DNA from 2 places in the Planococcus sp. TJ-307 genome. Region 2 is predicted to be linked to the other one. Evidence: riboswitches for the same ligand, from Rfam matches in the RefSeq annotation. Region 2 holds a riboswitch; the other holds the start of a gene.
The links. A riboswitch is a leader RNA that binds a small molecule or an ion and turns the genes downstream of it on or off. The one in region 2 is predicted to bind S-adenosylmethionine.

Region 1 (7,864 bases), on a different contig from region 2:
ACTTGATGACTTCTTCATAGTTCAAATCGCCGCTTTGGACTGTATCTTCCGGCACTACGATTTTTGAAGCAACTTTGACTGCCCAAATATAGCCGACAATCGCCGCAGGAATCGCAGTGATCAAGCCGATTAAAATGATTGTCCCCAAGTAATTTTCAGCACCGATATTGCCGGCAGCTGCGATTGGCCCTGGGGTTGGCGGTACCAATGTATGCGTCGCGTACAAACCTGTCGCAAGCGCGACAGACATTGAAGCAATCGAAACTTTTGCACGTTTTGCCAATGCTTTTTTCAAGCTTGATAAAATAATAAATCCAGAATCACAAAAAACAGGAATCGATACGATAAAGCCAATAATCGACATGGCCAGCTGCGGCCGTTTTTCACCGATCAATCGCAAAACTACTTCTGCCATCCGGTATGCAGCACCGGATTTTTCTAAAATAACGCCAATAATGGTACCTGCAACAATAACGATCCCGATACTGGTCATTAACCCGCCAAAACCTTCATTGACACTGAGCACGACGTCTGCCAACGGCATGCCGGATGCGATTCCCATGAAGAAGGCCCCGATCAATAACGATAAGAATGGATGAACTTTAAAGACCGCAGTCAACAACACAACCAATACAACACTTAAAGCAATAATGAAAAATAACATGTCAGCACCCCTTTTGTTTTTTCAAATAAACTCCAACAACCGTTTGCGTTTTCATTTTCAGCCGGTAGTACGGATTGGCGATCGACTGTTGCGCTGTTACCGTCCCATCCACGACCGCATGGATTTCAGTAAAGTAGGGCTCCACCAGCACCGAACTCTGACTGTCAATCATTCCGGAAATTAGGAGAACCGGTTTGCCTGCTTTCATTCCAGCTTCAGCAATGCCTAAAGGTGTTTTTCCAGATAAGGTCTGGCTGTCTGTTTTGCCTTCACCGGTCACAACCAAATCGACCGTGTCCATATGAGCATGAAACGAAATGGCCTCCAAAACAACATCAACGCCGCGTTTCATTTCCCCAGCAAAAAATGCCTGCATCGCCCCGCCGGCACCTCCCGCAGCACCGGCCCCTTTTTTATCATGGAGCGACATGCCTGTCAGCCGTTCGGTAATGTCCGCAAAGTTCTGCAGATTGGCGTCGAGCTTTTGTACCGTAGGAGAAGATGCCCCTTTTTGAGGTCCGAATACCGCCGAAGCCCCATGTTCACCGATTAAGACATTTTCCACATCACAAGCAATCAGGAAGGTGCTCTCGGAAATGCGGCAATCAAAACTAGAAACGTCCAGTTCTGCAAGCTCAGCAAGTGCACCGCCGCCACGCGCCAAAATCTTTCCACTTCGGTCTAAAAACTTCATGCCAAGTGCTTCGAGCATCCCCGCACCACCGTCATTGGTAGCACTGCCGCCAAGCCCAATGATAAAGCTCCGAAAACCGGCATCCAAGGCATGGCGGATCAATTCTCCAGTACCAAAAGAAGAGGCTGCTAGTGGATCTCGTTCGTGTTTTTCCAGCAAGGTCAACCCGGATGCTTCCGCAATCTCAATTACGCAGGTTCTGCCGTCCCCAAGAATTCCATAACAGGCGGAAACGGTCCGCCCGATTGGATCCTGAACCTGGTGAGCGACCAATTTTCCGCCAGTCGCTTCCACCATCGTACTCATCGTACCTTCCCCGCCATCCGCTGCCGGCATCAAAACGATTTCCGCTCCGATGTCTAGTTCTTGTATGGCCCTTTCCATTGCCTGCGCTGCTTCCATGGCAGACAAGCTGCCTTTAAAAGAATCGGGGGCTATCATGATTTTCATTGCCAAAACCTCCTTGCCGCTTTATTAAAGCGCTTACATAAAATTATAATGAAAAGAAGTTGGAGATACATTATACTGAGTGTACATATTTTTTATCGAAATATTTAGAATATATATACCAAGGGGCGCATTTATGATTACAAGACAACTAGCAGAAGAAATTGTCGAACAAACCATGATCCGCCTGAACCGCAATTTGAACGTCATGGATCCCAATGGCATGATTTTGGCGTCAGGTGAAGCGGAACGGATCGAAAAAATTCATGAAGGTGCAGTGCACGTTGCCAAAAGCGGCGAAACCCTCTCCATCACAGAAGCCAATTTGGCGGAATGGCACGGTGTAAAACCTGGCATCAATATGCCGATCCATTTTCAAGGAAAGCTGGTCGGCGTCATCGGAATCACCGGCAATCCGGAAGAATTAAAAGAAATTTCTACACTTGTTCAACTGACCACAGAAATGATGGTCCACCAGTCGCTCATCACCTCCCACATCGAATGGAACCGCAAGCGCAATGAGTTGATTTTCGAAGAACTGACAAGCGGCAAACCTTTGTCTGCGGCTGTTCGTGAACGGATTTTCCAAATGGGGTTCGAAAACAAAATGTCTTTTGTCACACTGCTGATTGAATTGAAAAAGCCGCCTTCTCCTTCCCACCGGATCATCGAACAGCTGGAAGGGCATTTTCAAAACCAAACTGTCGTCGCTGGACACTCACAGCTGAATGAGATTTTCCTGTTGGTGGCGAATGAAGAGCCATCCCTAATGGAAGAAGAACTGTACAATTTACTTCATTTTCTGCAGAAAAGTGCCCCTGGAAGAATCGGAGTCGGCGTAGCCGTCGACAGCATTTTTGATATCCGAACATCTTATTTGGCCGCGCGCAATGCCTTGGACTTTGGCACCCCCGGCCAGCAGCTGATTTATTTTGAAGACGTGGAATTGATGGCGCTTCTAAAGCGGAATTCTCAAGATGAACTCGCCAAATTCACTGGCAGAATCTTAGCGGGTTTGAGTGAACCTTTATGTGAAACACTGACAGCATACTTTGCCGCTAATCAAAGCCATGCAGAAACTGCTGCCCGGTTAAAGATTCATCGCCACACCCTAAGCTATCGCCTGAAAAAGATTCTGGACATTACTGGGTTGGACCCATCTGAATTCCAGGACGCGGTTGTTTTGCATTTAGCATTAGCTATTCGGATCTAAAATTTTGTTTTGCCGTGCTCTAGAATGCACAGCATTTGTACAGGAATTTCTGCGCTGCCACCGAATATTATCCAATAGACTCTTTGAACTGGAGGAATGGCTGACATGAAAATGAAAACCCGACTCAAATCGAAATTGTCCCGGACGTTTTCCAGCAATTTCACGACTGCCTACCAGAAATTCACCATGAGCCATATGACAGAAAACAACAACTTGCCTGAAGCCGTTTTGCCAAAACCATTGGACCAATGCAAAGTAGCACTGGTGTCAACTGCCGGTGTCCACCTAAAATCAGACGAGCCGTTTGATGTGGACAATCCAGCGGGAGATCCTTCATTTCGGATCGTCCCGGCAGACGCCGCAGAGCAGGAGTTGACAGTGACGCACCTTTACTTCGACACAAAGTTCGCCAAAGCCGATCCGTCCATCGTCTTCCCGCTCCACCAGTTAAAGGACGCTGCAGTCGATGGAAAAATTGGGGGTGTTTCGGACATCCACATTGGATTGAACGGCGGCATCTTGGACACGACGACAGCCGAGAAAGATTTCATTCCCAAAGTGGTCGAATTGTTCCATAACGAAGGAATTGACGCCGCGCTCTTGGTGCCTGGCTGAGGATCTTGCCATAACGTGCTTGGGCTGTATGCCCGGGCTTTAGAAGCTTCACATATCCCAACCGCCATGGTCACTTTGTTCCCGGAAATTACCGACAAAGTCGGCGCTCCCCGCACCCTCCACGTCCACTTTAAAATGGGACGGCCATGCGGCGAACCGTTCGACTTTGATACGCGAAAAAGAGTGGTGGACCAATTGCTGGAGCTGTTGGCACTGTCTTCCGGGACTCGGGCAACTTATCAGGAAAAGCGATAGAAACAACGGAGGCAGATCAATATGAATGAAACAAAAGAGGTTTTAGATCCAGGTCCTTTCTTTCATGGGACAAAAGCGGAATTGAAGATTGGGGATTTATTGCAGGCGCAGCATCCGTCCAATTACCAGAACAAAAAATCCAATTACATCTATTTCACGGCAACATTGGAAGCCGCCAAATGGGGTGCCGAACTAGCGGCTTCTACTGCCAAAGAGAGAATTTACCTTGTAGAACCAGTAGGTGATTTTGAGAATGATCCGAATTTAACCAACAAGCGATTTCCAGGCAATCCAACACGCTCTTACCGTTCCCAATCGCCTCTTAAAGTAATCGCAGAGCTCGGTGTCTGGGAACGGCATACCGATGAACAACTTAGCACCATGCGGGCATCGTTAAAGGCGTTGCGTGAACAAGGAAAGGCCATCATCATTGATTGAATTTTTTACAATAGAAAAAACAGGATGTACATTTTCTTGCATTTATCTGGAAATTGCTTTATTGTGTAACACATCGACAAACCATTAACTTAATAATCTATTTCTTATCAAGAGAGACGGAGGGATTTGGCCCTGTGATGTCTCAGCAACCATTCTGTTACAGGATAAGGTGCTACTTCCAATAGGTGTTAGAGCCTAGAAGATAAGAAGAATGCATTTCCATACATGGGGCTTTCTTCTTTTTGAAGAAAGTCCCATTTTTTATTTGGGAAGATCGCACGTTAACTAAAAACTAAAAACCGAAAGTGGGAATGCAACATGGCCAATCCAATCACCGATCCAACGAAACGAGTCAATAAAGCGCCCTTCAAAGCAGATCACGTAGGAAGCTTGCTCCGCCCGGACAGCATCCATCAGGCAAGAAAAGAGTTTAAAGATGGCCGCATTACGGCAGAACAATTAAGAGCCATCGAAACAACTGAAATCAAGCACATCGTCGACAAACAAATTGAAGTCGGCCTGAAAGCTGTGACAGACGGCGAATTTCGCCGCACCTTCTGGCACACTGATTTCATGGCAGAGATTCACGGATTTGAAGGATACACGCCGGAAAAAGGCTATCAATTCAAAAATGTAGAAACGGAAGCTTACGATGTCCGCAATACCGGCAAAGCCACCTTCAATGAAAATCACCCATTCATCCAAGACTTCATTGAATTTAAAGAAATCGTTGGGGGCCGTGCTATTCCGAAGCTGACCATTCCAAGCCCAAACCAATTTTTCAACCAAGGCATTCGCAATGAGCGCATTTATCCGGATCTTGAAGATTATGCAACAGACATCATCCAAGTTTACCGCGATGCCTTCCAAGCATTCTACGCTGCAGGTGCCCGCTATATTCAAATTGACGATGTCTATATTGCAGGATTGTCATCACCCGACATTCCGTTCAATGACGGACAATACAACCGGGATTACTTGATCGACCTGGCATTGCGCGTTACCAACGCCGTTTTGAAAGATCAGCCAGAAGATTTGGCGATCACGACCCACCTATGCCGCGGCAACTATCAATCCGATTGGGCATTTGAAGGCAGCTACGCGCTCATTGCGCCAACACTTTTCGCCAAAGAACAAGTCGATGGCTTTTTCCTGGAATACGACGACGGACGTTCCGGCAGCTTCCAGCCGCTGGAACATATCCCAGCCGGCGGCCCACGCGTGGTGCTTGGTGTCTTCACTTCGAAAAACGGCGAACTTGAAGACAAAGAAACCATCAAAGCTCGCGTCGCAGAAGCAGCTCAATATGTCCCGCTCGAACAGCTCTGCATCAGCCCGCAATGCGGATTTGCCTCCACCCACCACGGCAATATCCTCACCGAACAGCAACAATGGGACAAACTGCGGTATATCGTGGAAGTTTCTGAAGAAATTTTTGGGGAGTGACTTGGAAAGCCCAACGCAGTCTTTGCGTTGGGCTTTTTTCGGTTGATTTACTTCATTTACGTTCTTAAAAGTATAAAATAGGTGTTCGGCTTCAGCTCACTGTCCAACTCAGTTGCCGATTCTCAATGCCCCATCTTTATTCTGTAATACAGCTAAAATACTCAACGCAGCGAGAAGGCTCGTCTTCGGGTTGCTCGGCATCGGATTGTTTTCCACTTGCAGCTGCAGTTTCCCGAAGTCCCCTTCTGCTTCAATTGTGTGCGTATTCCGTTCCATAGCCGGGTCGACAATGATGCGCACTGTCGTTTTCTCGATACCGATTCCCGCAAGTGCGAGTGTCATCGCGACGTTGACGTTTTTCGGGAATTTTTCAACGGCTTCATCTGCAGAACCTTCAAATAGTACTTTCTCTTGCTCTGCTTGAATCCCAAGCGATGCGGGTGATTTCCGTGTCGTAAGCTGAACCCGCTCCAAGCCACCAGCTGCTTTCGCCGATTGCAGGATGTCCAGTCCACCAATTGCACCGGAAGGCAGGAAAACCTGTGTTCCGCTAGACTCAGCCATAGCTTTAACATCAGTCAGAAGAGCGGCATCTTTAAAGACGCCGATACTGCTGACGACGAGGTCTTTTTGATGGGCAACGATCTCTTTCACGTAAAGATGAGCAGCTTCCACAGTCGCTGCCTCCACGACGAGATCAATCGGCGTCTCTAAGAATTTGTGAATATCTGTATGGAAATCGACCCCAAACTGTTCATGCAAACGGCGGCCCGCTTGCTGGTTGCGGCCAAAAACTGCCGTTATTCTTCTTTCTTTGGCTACCTTGTTGGTATTCACCTGTTCCAATAAATACGTGGCGATATTTCCTGTGCCGATGATTCCGATGTTCATCGTTTAGCCTCCTCATTTAAATAGGTATAGTCTACCGAATGTTGGATACTTACCTATACCCTAAAAAGCGATACTTGATGAAGATTCATTTTGGCAGACGACTTCTTCTAAATTTGCTCTACTAAAATAGCAATAAAAGGATTATATTTAATAATTAGAGTGAAAAAGATCAGCTGGGCAACTACAGAAAAGAGGAAGAGAATGAGTATGCCATCTACAAAACGAAAAGCAAATAAAGGAAAATTAGTTTTACGGGCACTGGCCATTATCATTGGTGCGTTTGTTACTGCATATGGCCTTGAAGCTGTCTTGATTCCGAATAATGTATCAGATGGCGGCATCACGGGCATCAGCATTGTTGGCTCCCAATTATTCGGCATGCCACTGGGCGTGCTGATTGCAGTCTTGAATATTCCCTTTGTCTATTTGGGATATAAGCAAATCGGGAAAAGCTTCGCCATTTACTCCACTATTGGCATTGCTTCCCTCGCCTATGCGACGACTCTCATGCACCATATCCCGCCTATTATTGAGGGCGACACTTTATTGATTACCGTTATTGGCGGAATCATCATCGGTTTTGGCATGGGGGTTGCGCTGCGAAACGGCGGTGCGCTTGACGGCATCGACATGCTAGCCGTGCTGCTGTCACGCAAATTGCCATTCGGGACAAGTGACATGATCTTGTTCCTGAACATATTCGTCTTTATCATCGTTTCCTTCGTCTTCGGCTTGCAAGGCGCGTTCCTTTCCGGAATTGCTTATTTTATCGCATCCAAAGTGATTCATCTGGTCGAAGAAGGATTCAGTGGCTCGAAGACGTATAAAATTATTTCGCGGGAACCGGAACTTCTCGTCCAAACCATTTACGACCGCCTTGGACGAAACGCCACGTACAATATCGTCAACGGCGCCTACACGAACGAGCAATACAAAGAAATCACCTGCATCATCAACCGGCTTGAAGACAGCAAAATGAAAGAAATCATCTTCGAAATTGACAGCAACGCCTTTGTCGCCGTTTACGACGTCGCCGAAGTCAGAGGCGGCAGTTTCAAAAAGCGGGATATTCACTGATTGGTCCGAAACAAAAAAAGCGCCAGCTTCTCTTTATTAAAAAGAGAGCGGCGCTTTTTGCATCCACTAGAAAAATCAAGTATTTCTTAACGAGCTTATGGCATTGTCTACTTTCATTTGGAGA
Region 2 (7,864 bases):
TGTGTAATATCTTTGCTATAGTAGCACAGAAATTACCAATAGAATAGACCTTTTGAAATAGTTGTAATTGGTCGAATCAATCAATTATTCCAAACTTTTCCGGCCATTTGTGAAACGGTCGACAATATGCGCTAAAGCTCCGTCACCCGTGACGTTTGCTGCAGTACCGAAGCTGTCCTGTGCCATGTAAAGGGCAATCATCAAGGCAACCATTGTGGCATCAAACCCAAGCATAACTTCCAGTAAACCAATCGCTGCCATAACCGCACCGCCTGGAACTCCGGGTGCAGCGATCATTGTTACACCCAGCATTAAAATGAACGGGAAGAAATCGCCAAAGGTCGGGACTCCGCCTGTCAACAATACTACACCTATCGCACATGATACCAGGGTGATGGTACTGCCGGATAGATGAATGGTTGCAAACAAAGGAACGGTAAAGTCTGCCACCCGTTCATTAACTCCCGATTTACGGGATTGGCGCAAAGTGACCGGAATGGTTGCTGCAGAAGACTGCGTACCAAGTGCCGTGAAATATGCCGGCATCATCGTTTTTAAGATTCCAAAAGGATTTTTCCCTTTTAATGCGCCAGCTGATGAATACTGAAGCAACAGCATGGTCCAGTGAAGGATCAAAATCATTAAAAAGACAATTGCGAACAACGATAAGATTTCAAATACTGCCCCGCCATAGGCCATATTGGCAAAAATACCAAAGATGTGGAACGGCAACAAAGGAATAATCACGTAAGAAATCGTCTTCTCAATAATTGCTTGGAATTCATCAAAAAATGAGGTCATGGTCTTGCTTCCTGTCGATGCCATGCCGATGCCGAGCAAGAACGCCAGGATCAATGCTGACATAACGCCAAAAACAGGTGGCATATCAAGGGCAATAAATGTCGCTGCTAATGCATGCTCCGGATCTTCCAAGCTGCTTAAAGAGCCTTCCCGCATAACATTGGGCAAAACCGTGGTTGCTGCAAAAAACGCTAAAATCCCCGCTGTTACGGTAGATGCATAGGCAACCCCGGTGGCTACACCCAAAAGCTTGCCTGAACCTTTGCCCAATTTTGCAATTCCCGGAGCAATAAAGCCGAGAATAATCAACGGTACAATAAAGTTTAGAAAGTTACCAAAAATCGTGGTAAACGTTGCGAATACCCGCACCATCCATTCTGGCGCAACCAATCCAATGAGAACCCCCAACACAATTGCCACGACAATACGTGGCAGCAAACTAAAATTGAATTTCATCAAAATGTCCTCCTCATATGAACAAATGCTTATTTTATATTATTCAAAAGTAGCACAGACCTTTTAAGAATGACAGCCATATAGGAAAACGCGAAATATTGTTATTATTTAAACAAAATAAAAAAGCATCCGCTGAAGGATGCTTTTTTACAGGATTATTCGACTGGTACGACTGAGCCGCCCCATTCTTCCAAAATGAAATCTTTAATTTCTTGTGAAGTTAACACTTCCACTAATGCTTCAATGTTTTCGTTTTCTTCATCGCCAGCGCGCACTGCAATAATGTTGGCATATGGAGAATCTGAAGACTCAAGTGCAATGGAATCTTCCATTGGGCTAATGCCTGCATCAATTGCATAGTTCGAGTTGATTAGAACTGCATCGCCTTCACCTGCTTCATACATTTGAACCAACAATGCCGCTTCGTAGTTGGCATCAAATTGAAGATCTTTCGGGTTTTCAACAACGTCGCTTACTTCAGCAGCTGTTTTTTCTACACCTTCAGCCAATGTAATCAAGCCTTCAGCTTCAAGCATAGAAAGAATGCGGCCGTGATCAGCAACCGAGTTGCTCATCAAAATCGTTCCACCTTCAGGCAGTTCATCAAGTGAAGCGTGATCCTGAGAGTAAACACCGATTGGCTCGATGTGAATGCTGCCTGCGTTTTCAAATTCGTAGCCATGATCCGCTACTTGCGACTCTAGGTAAGGAATGTGTTGGAAATAGTTGGCGTCGATTTCACCAGACTCTAAATCTTCATTTGGCAGGATGTAATCCTGGTATGTTTCAATTTCAAGTTCAATGCCCTGCTCTTCTAGAATCGGTTGTGCCTGTTCTAAAATTTCAGCGTGGGGCACGTTCGAAGCGCCAACGCGCAATGTGCTCGATTCTTCTTCTTCGCTTGCCCCGCCATTTCCGCATCCTGCGAGTACTAAAGCTGTTAGTGCTGTTCCTGCTACAAATTTCTTCATCTGACTCTCTCCCTTTTCATGTGTTTTTATATAGTACGGAAAATCCGCTGCTATCGTTTGTCTGACTTAGTTGTCACCCAATCACCTATAAATTGAATAACGAAGACGATGATCAAAATTAAGATCGTTGCCATTAACGTGACATCTTCCCGGCTGCGCTGGAACCCGTCCAAGAAAGCCAAAGTCCCAAGGCCGCCTGCGCCAATGATGCCAGCCATTGCCGTGTAACCGACTAATGCAATGGCCGTCACCGTGATTCCGGAAATTAAAGCCGGTTTCGATTCAGGCAACAGGACTTTCCAAATGATGGTGCCGGTTGTCGCGCCCATAGAACGGGCAGCTTCGATGACCCCTTTATCAATTTCTTTCAAGGCAATCAGCACCATGCGTGCATAAAATGGAGCTGATCCGATGATCAATGCCGGCAATGCAGCGTTGGGTCCACGAATAGAGCCCATCAAGAATAACGTAAACGGAATCAATAAGATAATCAGGATGATAAAGGGAATCGAGCGGAAAATATTCACGAATGCCCCTGTCAGCCAGTTGACGACTTTGTTTGCCCATAATTGCTTTGGCGCTGTCAAAAACAGCAAAATACCAAGAGCCAATCCAATAACAAATGTAAATACTGTGGACAATGCCGTCATGTAAAGTGTTTCAATAGTGGCTTCCCACATATTGTCCCAATCGACGTTCGGGAATAATGATTCAATCATTGTGCATCACCTCCGCTTGGACATCTTCTAACCGAAGGAATGCCAGTGCTTCTTCAATTTCTGCTGCTGAACCTTTCAATTGCAGGATCAACGTTCCATATGCCCCGCGCTGTGTGTGCGAGATATTGCCTTGAACAATGTTGACTTCCACTGCATGGCTGCGGATCAACTTTGTCAGAATCGGCTGTTCAGTTTGGTCTCCAACAAAGACCAATTTTACCAACTCGCCTGTCGGATACAATTCCCGAAGATTTTTGATGGTTTCGTGCGAATCACCGGAATCGGTAACCTGTGCCACAAAACGTTTCGTGATTTCTTCTTTCGGCGATTGGAAAACATTCAGAACATCGCCAAGTTCAACCACCCGGCCGCCTTCCATGACCGCCACACGATGGCAAATCTTGCGGATTACATGCATTTCATGAGTGATTAACACAATGGTCAAACCCAATCGTTTGTTGATGTCCACCAGCAGATCCAGGATGGCATCGGTTGTTTCTGGATCGAGTGCAGATGTTGCTTCGTCACACAACAAGACTTCCGGATCATTCGCCAGTGCCCGGGCAATGCCGACGCGCTGTTTCTGTCCGCCTGAAAGTTCCGATGGATACGCGTTTTCACGGCCAGTCAATCCAACCAGTTCGATCAACTCTTGAACTCGGTTGCCCCGCTGTGCTTTTGCCACTCCGGCAATCTCGAGCGGGAACTCGATATTCTCTCTTACTGTTCGAGACCATAACAAGTTGAAATGCTGGAAAATCATGCTGACTTTTTGGCGGGCCTTGCGCAATTCTCCACCTTTAATCGCTGTGATCGTCTGCCCGTTAATTTCGACTGTTCCTGAAGTTGGTTTTTCCAAACCGTTCAACAACCGGATCAACGTACTTTTACCAGCTCCGCTGTACCCGATAATGCCGAAGATTTCACCATCGGAAATGGATAAATCGACTCCGTCAACAGCTGTAAGAACTGCTTTGCCTGTATCGAATTTTTTCGTTACTTTTTTTAACTCAATCATCTCTTGAACACCCCTAGATTCTAAAAATAAAAAACCCTTCCGCGCAGAACTGAGCAGAAGGGCAAACGTATATTATACGGAAACCAATCTCTCATCTTCCAAAGCTTTCGCTTCGTGTGATTTGGCACCATTTCATTTTCATGACGGTTGCCGGGCTTCATAGGGCACTTCCCTCCACCACTCTTAATAAGAGTTTTGATATGAAATTATTTTATCAGAATCTCAATTTACCATGACGTGCTAAATTCGTCAACAGATTTCAACTTATCATATAAATATGGGACCGAATGGAAAGCATAAATCTTTTCCTCAATTTTGCCATTCTCCGTAATTAGCAGGCACGGCACACTTTCCACTTGGTATAAGCCTGCAATTTCTTGGACATAATTCAAGTTGGCTTTGCCGATTTCAAGATCCGGCAGCAGTTCTGTGACGACTGTCAACATCTTTGAAGCGACCTGGCAAGTCCCGCACATCGGCGTATATAAATAAAACGCAGTGGTCCGTTTTGTGTTTTTTTCTTTGATCCATTCTTTATGTGTCCATTCTTTCATCTTCTTCATCCCTCTATCAATAGCTTGTTGACCCGGACATTCGCTGCAATCAGCACATCCATCAAAATGCGAAGCGGTGTCGTTGAAACTTCCTTGTAGCTGCGATTCACATAGAAATGGCGGGCTTCCGGGAATTCACGTTTGACTAACTTCCGCAACTTTTCTCCTGAAGAATCGGCATCCACCAATATGATAATATCCTGATCTTCGTAAGGCAATAATAATTCTTCAAGCCGCGATGCACTTACTGTACCATTTGTGCAAAGAATCGTCACGGGTTCTGCAATGAGCGGCGCAATCCTCGACTTGTCGCTGATTCCCTCCACCACAATCACCTTTCCCATAAACATTCACCCCATCGAATATAGAATAAGAAAAGTCCTATTACTCAACTATACTAATTAATTCAATAGTTTCAAGAATATCACCTTGACGCCATAGAACCCTATTTCTTTCCTTGGGCCGTTTCAGCATTTTTTCCAATTCTATTCGGGGAGAAAAAAACAAAAAAGCGCCTAGGCATAGGCGCTTTCCAAAGTTTACTCGTTTGTCATTTCTTTGTATTGGTCTGCAGTCATCAGTTCGTTGACTTCTTCTTCAGAAGGGGCTTCGATAACCACCATCCAAGCTTGCTCGTAAGGAGATTCGTTGACGAATTCCGGGCTGTCTTCAAGCTCAGAGTTGACCTCAACTACTTTTCCGCTGATAGGTGCGTATAGTTCCGAAACCGTTTTAACAGATTCTACGCTGCCGAAGGGCTGATCTTTTTTCAGTTCTTCGCCAACTTGCGGAAGCTCAACAAAAACGATATCTCCCAATTCAGCCTGTGCGAAATGAGTAATTCCGATACGCGCATTGCCATCTTCGATTTTGACCCATTCGTGTTCTTTTGAATAACGAAGTTCTGCTGGTGTGCTCATCTTGACCCCTCCAAATTATGTAGTTCATTCATGTTCAGTTTGACATAAACAGCCGTGAAACACAAGATGACGCAGCCTTTATAACCAGCTCGTCCGGTAGTCCTCTTCTTTAAAGCCCAGTGTCACCTGTTTGCCGTCCCAAGCAAGCGGACGCTTGATCAGCATCCCGTCTGAAGCCAATAATTCCAGCTGCTGTTCTTCGGTCATGTCTGACAGCTTGTCTTTCAAGCTCAGTGAACGATAGACCAAGCCGCTCGTGTTGAAAAATTTCTTCAACTCCACCCCGCTTGCCTGGTAAATCTCTGTCAATTGTTCTTTTGTTGGCGGATTTTCTGCAATGTGAATTTCGTTATATTCGACACCGTTTTTTTCCAGCCAGCTTTTCGCTTTTCGGCACGTTGTGCATTTTGGATAAGCATAATAGGTAATCAAGTTAGAACCCCCTTTTTTCAAGCTTACCAAAAAGAACCCAAACGGTCGACGACAAAAAAACAGGCCAACCCAGATTTACTGAGTTAGCCTGTATTGAGAAAGCTATTACACAACGTATTTTTCGACATCGATCAGCTTGACAGCCGCTTCGCGTTTTTTCGCAATGACATTGTAAGGCGTTGAACGAGTCAATTTACGCAATGCAGAAAGCATCATACGTTGGTTGTCGCCTTCGATGGCTGCGATCAATGTTTCTTTCGCATCTCTTTCGATCTGGTCGAATGCTTCTTGGCAATAAATCTGCGTATACAATAGTTTCTGCTTGGCCTTTTCTTCGCCTGAAGCAGCGATTGCTTTTTCTGTACGCAATACGACCGACTCCATCGCAAAGACGCTGCTGACAATATCTGCGATGTTGACTAAAACTTCCTGCTCCGCTTCCAGTTTTGTCCCGTAAGTCTGAGCGGCAAGACCGGCCGCCAGCAAAGCGATCTTCTTAGCATTTTTCACCAAGTATTTTTCTTGGGCCAGCGCTTCTGTGCCGACTTCTTCTGGCATCATCATCAACAGCTCTTCTTGAAGCTGCTGTGCGTGCTGCAACAACGGCAATTCGCCTTTCATCGCTTTACGAAGCAATGTTCCTGGTACTAGCAAGCGGTTGATTTCATTGGTGCCTTCAAAAATACGGTTGATGCGTGAATCGCGGTAAATGCGCTCGATTTCGTATTCCTGCATAAAGCCGTATCCTCCGTGTAATTGAACACCTTCATCGACGATGTAATCCAAGGTTTCCGTGCCAAAGAATTTATTCAGTGAGCACTCCACTGCAAATTCAGCGATCGAGTCAGCCACTAATTTTCCGTCTGCCTGCTGCTCATCCGTAAATCCGCTCATGCGGTCTTCGAACAACCCAACTGTGCGGTACACAGAACTTTCAACAGCATACAATTTAGAAGCCATCGTTGCCAATTTCTCGCGCGTCAAATTGAAGGAAGAAATCGGCGTCTTGAACTGCTGACGCTGGTTTGTATAAGGAATTGTCAATTCCATGGCGCGTTTCGATGCACCAATTGTGCCGACACCCAATTTGTAACGACCAATGTTCAAGATGTTAAACGCAATAATGTGTCCGCGTCCCGCTTCGCCCAATAGGTTTTCCACAGGAACTTCTGCGTCCTGCAAAACCAAGGTGCGTGTAGAAGACGACTTAATGCCCATTTTCTTTTCTTCCGGTCCAACAGAAACACCTGGATATTCGCGTTCTACAATAAAGGCCGAGAATTTGTCGCCGTCAATTTTTGCATAAACTACGAAGACATCTGCAAACCCAGCATTGGTGATCCATTGCTTTTCGCCGTTCAAGACGTAATGCGTGCCTGCTTCGTTCAGTTTGGCTACCGTTTTCGCACCAAGTGCATCTGATCCTGAGCTTGGCTCAGTCAATGCATAAGCTGCGATCATTTCACCTGTTGCTAAGCGAGGCAAGTAGCTTTGCTTTTGTTCTTCGTTGCCGAACAGAACGATTGGCAATGATCCAATGCCGACATGTGCGCCGTGAGTGATTGAGAAGCCGCCTGCTTTAGACATTTTCTCAGCAATCAACGCTGAAGCGATTTTGTCCAAGCCTAAGCCGCCGTATTGTTCCGGTACATCTGCACCCAAAAGGCCAAGTTCTCCAGCTGTTTTCAATAGACGAACTGAGTGTTCAAACTCATGGTTCTCCAAGTTTTCAACGACTGGCATGACTTCGGTATTCACGTAGTCTTCCGTAGATTTTGCGATCATTTTTTGTTCTTCCGTGAAATCTTCCGGTGTGAACACACGTGACAGATCCGCGTCTTCGATTAAAAAACTACCGCCTTTTATCAATGTTTTTGATTGTTCCATTTTGTATTCCTCCTATTTTTTAATTGCTTTATGAATGTGTTTAAGTTGAGCTTAAATGATCACTTCTAATCCGCTTCGGTCGCTTTGGGCATGACTCCCGCAAGAA

Region 1: another riboswitch for S-adenosylmethionine. It lies ahead of AC4EHK_RS12680 (5-methyltetrahydropteroyltriglutamate--homocysteine S-methyltransferase); the one in region 2 lies ahead of AC4EHK_RS16840 (methionine ABC transporter ATP-binding protein).

Annotation. Positions count from the first base shown of each region.
Region 1 is NZ_JBZDOJ010000003.1:213,738-221,601, forward strand. Features, by position in the region: gene AC4EHK_RS12650 (GntP family permease) at 1-664, opposite strand, end outside; gene AC4EHK_RS12655 (glycerate kinase) at 666-1,808, opposite strand; gene AC4EHK_RS12660 (CdaR family transcriptional regulator) at 1,942-3,018, shown strand; gene AC4EHK_RS12665 (glycine/sarcosine/betaine reductase selenoprotein B family protein) at 3,124-3,633, shown strand; gene AC4EHK_RS12670 (hypothetical protein) at 3,649-3,888, shown strand; gene arr (NAD(+)--rifampin ADP-ribosyltransferase) at 3,910-4,326, shown strand; SAM riboswitch class I at 4,428-4,535, shown strand; gene AC4EHK_RS12680 (5-methyltetrahydropteroyltriglutamate--homocysteine S-methyltransferase) at 4,645-5,772, shown strand; gene nadX (aspartate dehydrogenase) at 5,881-6,663, opposite strand; gene AC4EHK_RS12690 (YitT family protein) at 6,865-7,740, shown strand.
Region 2 is NZ_JBZDOJ010000005.1:160,124-167,987, reverse strand. Features, by position in the region: gene AC4EHK_RS16855 (dicarboxylate/amino acid:cation symporter) at 85-1,257, opposite strand; gene AC4EHK_RS16850 (MetQ/NlpA family ABC transporter substrate-binding protein) at 1,413-2,228, opposite strand; gene AC4EHK_RS16845 (methionine ABC transporter permease) at 2,279-2,947, opposite strand; gene AC4EHK_RS16840 (methionine ABC transporter ATP-binding protein) at 2,940-3,965, opposite strand; SAM riboswitch class I at 4,054-4,158, opposite strand; gene AC4EHK_RS16835 (thioredoxin family protein) at 4,193-4,519, opposite strand; gene AC4EHK_RS16830 (toprim domain-containing protein) at 4,525-4,863, opposite strand; gene gcvH (glycine cleavage system protein GcvH) at 5,059-5,439, opposite strand; gene AC4EHK_RS16820 (arsenate reductase family protein) at 5,518-5,871, opposite strand; gene AC4EHK_RS16815 (acyl-CoA dehydrogenase FadE) at 5,977-7,758, opposite strand.